Regions from separate parts of the Aliivibrio wodanis genome, predicted to be linked through region 1. Evidence: predicted binding sites of a transcription regulator. Region 1 holds the regulator's gene; the other holds the start of a gene.
The links. Region 1 encodes PurR, which represses purine synthesis genes. Its sites were predicted from a motif close to TNANGNAAACGTTTNCNTNA; they were not measured.
Positions count from the first base shown of each region.

Region 2: pyrD (quinone-dependent dihydroorotate dehydrogenase) is a predicted target of PurR. The motif match lies at 1,002-1,021, and genes of this name have one in related genera.

Region 1 is NZ_JBREXA010000002.1:459,591-463,024, reverse strand. It holds gene torR (two-component system response regulator TorR) at 1-307, opposite strand, end outside; gene torD (molecular chaperone TorD) at 544-1,191, shown strand; gene purR (HTH-type transcriptional repressor PurR) at 1,484-2,497, shown strand; cyclic di-GMP riboswitch class I at 2,653-2,739, shown strand; gene ACU5DF_RS10005 (TfoX/Sxy family DNA transformation protein) at 2,865-3,434, shown strand, end outside.
Region 2 is NZ_JBREXA010000002.1:798,847-802,280, forward strand. It holds gene ACU5DF_RS11410 (NAD-glutamate dehydrogenase) at 1-973, shown strand, start outside; gene pyrD (quinone-dependent dihydroorotate dehydrogenase) at 1,248-2,258, shown strand; gene ACU5DF_RS11420 (cell division protein ZapC) at 2,471-3,010, shown strand.

The sequences.
Region 1 (3,434 bases):
GTTTTGTGACGTAATCATCAGCACCCATTTCAAGCCCTACAATACGATCAATACTATCAGTTCGTCCTGTAACAAGAATAATACCAATATTAGATTGGCTACGTAGTTCACGTGCCAACAATAAACCATCCTCTCCTGGTAGGTTTATATCAAGCATAATTAAATCAACTTTTTGTTCAGCCAAAATAGTTCGCATTTCTGCCCCTGTTTCAGCCTCGCTCACTTGATATCCCTCGGCTTCAAAGTAGCCTACAAGTTTAGAGCGAGTTACCACTTCGTCTTCAACAACTAAAATGTGATAGCTCATAATATTCTCTTTTATGGTTATATTGGATGGTTCTTTTCTTATTCTATTCATATTTTGTAATAATGCCAATTCTCAATTGATATTTCTGTAAATTATTTGATTCAAAACAATTATCAAACAAAAATTGAGTTGTAACCTTTACAAATATCTTTATACACCCTGTTAATGATAGGTGCTATTCCTTTTCATACTTATCCAGTACAATTCTCACATAAATTTCTTGGAGCAAAATATACATGAACGATCTAACTGCATTTAATGAACAACGTGCCGAAATTTACTGGTGGCTATCTAGCTTATTAGCAAGTGAGTTAACAGAAGAACAAATAGAACAATATAACAGCTTTGAAATCCGTACGTTTTTATCAAATTTAGCAGAAACACCAGAACTTACCGCTTCTGTAAATACTTTAATTGATAAATTAAATCAATTACAAACTCGTGAAGGCGCTCAACTTGAGTTATCAGCTGATTTCTGTGAAGCCTTTTTAGGTTCAGATAAAAGTAGTGCTTTGCCTTATGCTTCACTATACCTTGATAAATCAGGTCTGCTTAATGCTAAACCAGCGCAAGATATGCGTGAGCTACTTACAAAGTATAATATTGCACAAAAAGCAGAATTTAATGAGCCTGCTGATCATATTGCAATAGAACTTGATTTTCTAGGTAATCTAATTGTGATGACAAACCAACAGTCATCAGAGGAAGACTTTGAGCTTTATATGACAGCTCAACAAAATTTTATTAATGAGCAATTATTATCTTGGACACCACGATTCAGCCAAATCTGTAAAGAGCGTGATGAGTTTGGTTTCTATGCTGCAGTTACCCATTTTCTTGTGACATTTTTACAATTAGACATGCTATTTCTTACTGGTGAGTAAAAAACAGCCTTTATTGATGACATAAATAAATAACTACGTGATGTAAATCAGGTTACAAATAAAATTTATGAAATCAATAATTGTTTGCACTATGCTTTACATATAAAATGTGAACGCAAACGATAAAATTTGAACATAAAATGAAAACCGCATTTTAAAGCGGTTTTTTTATTTATACCATATCATTAATCATATGATATTTAGGGCCTATTTATCTTCCATCAGTTCTCTATAGAGCAAAACAATTTGCTGGAACATAAATAGCCCCTTAATCACTATTTAAGGCTCTTATATGGCTACAATTAAAGACGTCGCAAAATTAGCAACAGTGTCGACAACAACCGTCTCTCACGTAATTAACAAAACACGCTTTGTTGCAGAAGCAACACAAAAACGTGTATGGGAAGCCGTTGAAGAGTTAAATTATGCACCAAGTGCTGTTGCTCGCAGTTTAAAATGTAATACTACTCGTACTATTGGCATGTTAGTAACTCAATCTTTCAATCCCTTTTTTGCCGAAGTTATGCATGGTGTTGAAAACTATTGTTATAAACAAGGTTACACTTTATTCATGTGTAATACTGAAGGTGATCTAGACAAACAAAAACACTACCTTCGTATGCTTTCTGAAAAACGTGTTGATGGGTTGTTGGTTATGTGTTCAGACCTAAATGAACAACTTTTAGCCTTGCTTGAAAAAAATACCGAATTACCAATGGTTGTTATGGATTGGGGACCTGATAGCCCTCATACAGATAAAATCATAGATAACTCTGAAGAAGGTGGATACCTTGCAACAAAACACTTAATAGAAAATGGTCACACTAACATTGCTTGTATCACAGGACAATTAGATAAGTTGACTTGTAAAGAACGTGTTCATGGTTTTCACCGAGCACTTTCCGAAGCAAATTTAGATTCTAATCCTGAATGGATTTTAGAAGGTGATTTTGAATGCTCTTCAGCAGCAAAAGCAGTTGAGAAAGTATTAGCAACCGAAGCAAAAGATCGCCCTACTGCTCTATTTTGTTTTAATGATATTATGGCGTTAGCCGCCATCAGTAAGATTCAACAATCAGGGTTAAAAGTTCCAGAAGATATTTCTGTAATTGGCTATGACAATATTGAATTATCGGCTTACTTTTCACCTCCTTTAACAACTATCCACCAACCAAAACGAAGAGTTGGAAAAACGGCAGTTGAAATTTTACTCGAGCGTATAAAAGATAAACATCATGAACGCCGTATTTTTGAAATGCAACCAGCCGTTGTTTCTCGTAATAGTGTTCATAATAGAACCAAATAACAAACTAGAGTTCTATAAAAATCAAGTCATAAGTTCAGGTTTTATTGAAAACCTGAACTGAGTTAACAGAAATGACCCTTGTTTTTATGAACCAATATCACATTATTGAGTTTTTGCAGTCACTCCCTTTGTTGATTGCTATATCATCAATGATGTCACAAACAGGGCAAACTATGTGAAAGCATAGGACGCAAAGCTTCCGGCCTACGTATTTATATATATATGGTAGCGGGGTTGCCGATGGTAAGTATTCCACTCGATGTTGTTATTTTACCTAAATATAACAATGTTGGGCTTTAAACTTGCTAGTATTTCCTCGGGCTCAGTTGTTTAGTGACATAGACTTAACTAACCGAGAATTATTGCAATGGATAAACCAATACTAAAAGATTCACTTCGTCTTCTTTCCTCTCTTGGGAAAGTCACATCTCGTTCAATGTTTGGCGGTTTTGGTGTCTTTATTGATGACACTATGTTTGCCCTTGTTGTGCAAGATAAACTTCATTTAAGAGGTAGTGAAGAGACGATTAACTTATTTAAAGAGCAAGGGTTAGAACCTTATGTTTATAAAAAACGAGGCTTTCCCGTTGTTACCAAATACTTTGCCATTTCACCAGAGTCTTGGAAAGAACCTGATTTAATATTAATTCAAGCAGTTGTTGCTTTTGACGTTGCAAAAAAAGACAAAGAAAAACAGAAAACTGCAGCCCCAACACGTATTAAAGATCTGCCTAACCTGCGACTAGCTACAGAACGAATGCTTAAGAAAGCAGGCATTACTACTGTTGAAGAGCTACGTAATATTGGTTCTGTAAATGCTTATAAAGCCATTCAGCAAACCCATTCTAACTCTGTTAGTGCTGAACTTTTATGGTCTCTAGAAGGCGCAATAAAAGGCACTCATTGGTCTGTTGTTTCTGCTGAAACAAGACAGGAA
Region 2 (3,434 bases), 340 kb from region 1:
AGCTTGTGATGAAATTGCAAATAATCCATATCATGCTGATTTATTAACAACCTATTTCCCAACTGAGTTACAGCGTAACTATAAAGCGGAGATGGATAACCATCCATTGCGTTCAGAAATCATCGCAACCTGTTTAGCTAACCAAATGGTTAATGAAATGGGCTGTAACTTCATTACTCGCTTACAGGAAGAGACTGGTTACGCGATTACTGATATTGCAAATGCATACTCAGCAACTCGCGCTATCTTTGAGTTTGGCGATTTATTTAAAGAAGTTCGTAATCTAGATAATGTCGCTACGGCAGAAGCTCAATATGAAGCTTTCTTTGCAATGCGTCGAACTATCCGTCGAGTAGCACGTTGGTTATTACGCAATGGTTCACAACACATGTCTATTGATCAGCTAATCGCGAAATATAAGCCTGCGGTTGATGACATTAAAGTTAATCTTGATAATTATCTAGTTAATGAAGAAGTTGTAGAGCATATTGAACAAGCGAATCATTACCTCGAGATGGGCGTACCATGTGAGTTGGGTAATGTGTTGGCTCGCTTGAGTAGCTTATACTCTGCAATGGATATCTCAGCAGTAGCAGAGGTAACTGAGCAGCCAGTAGCAACATCTGCACGTTTATACTACGTATTGGGAGATAAATTATCTCTGCATTGGTTCTTAAAACAAATCAATAACCAAGGAGTAGATAACCATTGGCAAGCACTAGCTCGTGCATCATTCCGTGAAGACTTAGATTGGCAACAGCGTCAATTGACGACCTTAGTTTTGTCTGAGTTTAAAAATAGCGATTCGGCAGAAAGTGCGATAGCAGAATGGTGTGAGAAAAATAGCAGTTCAGTAGGGCGTTGGGACAATATCTTAAATGAATTTAAGGTTGGCTCTGTTCATGAGTTTGCTAAGTTCTCAGTAGCATTAAGAGAATTAACGTTACTTAACATAAGCTGTACATCAAATTAAAGTCAGTAATTAATAGCTTAGTATATCGTTAAACAAACGTTTGCTTAACTAAAGGGGAAGTGAGTATTTATTCACTTCCCCTTTTTATTTCCCCGGTAATTTTCCCACACGCTTACATTTATAACCTAATTTAGTGATTTTTTATTCTTAATGTATTTTTCGAGTTTAATGATGCGGAGAAATTATGATGAATAAAGTACGATTAAGTTTGAATTGTGAATAAAATCAGTGAATAATGACTCCCCGTTTATTCGGGACTTTTTTTGGAGCAACAATGTTATACCGCATCGCCAGAGCTGGCATTTTCAAACTTGATGCTGAAAAAGCACATGACCTAGCAATTCAAAATTTCAAACGTTTCACAGGCACTCCTCTCGATCTTTTATACCGTCAAAACTTAGCTTCTAAACCTGTAGAAGTGATGGGCATTACCTTTAAAAACCCGGTTGGCCTCGCGGCTGGCCTTGATAAGAACGGTGAATGTATTGAAGCATTTAGCGCAATGGGTTTTGGATTCATTGAAGTAGGTACTGTTACTCCTCGCCCTCAAGCAGGTAACGATAAGCCACGTTTATTTCGTTTAATTGAAGCGGAAGGTATTATTAACCGTATGGGTTTTAATAACCTTGGTGTTGATAATCTTGTTGAGAATGTAAAGAAAGCAAAATTTGACGGTGTTATTGGTATTAACATTGGAAAAAACAAAGATACACCTATTGAGAAGGGTACAGAAGATTACCTAATTTGTATGGAGAAGGTATATCAATATGCGGGCTACATTGCGATTAATATCTCATCCCCAAACACTCCAGGGCTTCGTACTCTTCAATACGGTGAAGCATTAGATGATCTTCTTTCTCAGTTAAAAGAGAAGCAAAACGAATTAGCAGAGAAATATGGTAAGTATGTACCTATTGCTCTAAAGATTGCTCCAGATTTAGATGATAACGAATTATCTCAAATTGCAGCCTCATTAATTAAGTATAAGGTTGATGGTGTGATTGCAACTAATACTACATTAGACCGTTCTATGGTTGAAGGTATGAAGCATGCAGAAGAGATGGGAGGCTTAAGTGGTCGTCCTGTTCAAGCCCGCAGCACAGAAGTTGTTCGTCGTCTTAAGGAACTTTTAGGTGATAATCTTCCAATTATAGGTGTAGGTGGCATTGACTCATATGTCGCTGCTAAAGAGAAAATGATGGCGGGTGCCGATCTGGTTCAAGTCTACTCAGGTTTCATTTATAAAGGTCCAGCATTAGTTAAAGATATCGTGAACAACATTTAATTGATATAAAGCAGTAAAAATTGCTTACAGACTGTTCAAACGAAAGGGGGAATGAAAATTTCCCCTTTTTTTATTATCAAGCTCTTGTAGAATAAGTGACTCATTGCACCAGTGATGTTTGTTTAAAAAGTCTATTTTTTAGTATAAACGTCCTAATATTAGGTGATGGAGTCGCGTAGGGCATTGTCCCATATTTTTTAGAGAGAAGTTAAATGCTTAAACCAAGTGATACATGGAGTTGGTATTACGATAATAAAGCACGGTCTCTTATGCTTGAATTGAGCATGGATATGGTTTTTTGCGTTAATCTACCTTCTAAAGTCTTAATAGATGAAGCATTCAATAAAAGTAAGTTCTCTGTTGATGATGCGGCTTCTTATGAAATGTTTGTTGAATATATTTCATTCCTTCCTCTTTCTGAGCCTCGTAAAGTTGAATTGGCGCTTAATTGTGTTGCTGCTAAGCGATTCCATAAACCAATGCTACCAAAAAGTTGGTTTTTTGAATCTCAAGGCGATGGTTATTGTCCAGCAGAAGGTGAGGTTGTGTCTCTTAAGAATGATTTAGGGGAAGGACACTTTATTATCGTTGAGAATTACGAGTGTGCCAGTATGTGTATGCTTGTTGATATGGATGCCTTTGCATTGAATCCAGTTAAATATATGTCGTTCTGTGAGCCGGTAAAGGTAATGCACGACAGAATGGCGAAGCTACAAGTTGTTAATTCCTCTTACTACGCACTAGTAGGCTAAATAAAGAAAAATAGCTTGTACGGACAGTGTAGGCTTGTTTTACTTATCTATTCTTTTTAAATTCCCTATAGACTAACCACTTAGAGCTTAGAGCTTATGCTGTATTTGTCTTGTGGTTAGACCCCTAGTTATACATTGATCTAATTAAGTCCACTTTTTCTACGTAACGCTCTATTCTCGAATTGGCATTAGCTAATAGAGTAGAGTGTTATAGGGCTTATTTTTGTCATCATCTGGGCTTACTAGATTTATCATAAATGAGATCTTGTACCAAAATGTACAAATTATTAGCAGTCTGATTAACCTACAAATCGACCTGAAATATTAATATTGCCTACATAAATTTCCTCATTTAATGATTTATTTAGGTTAATAATTTTACTAATTGTCACTGGTATAGTCCAGATTGTTTGATTTAATTTCG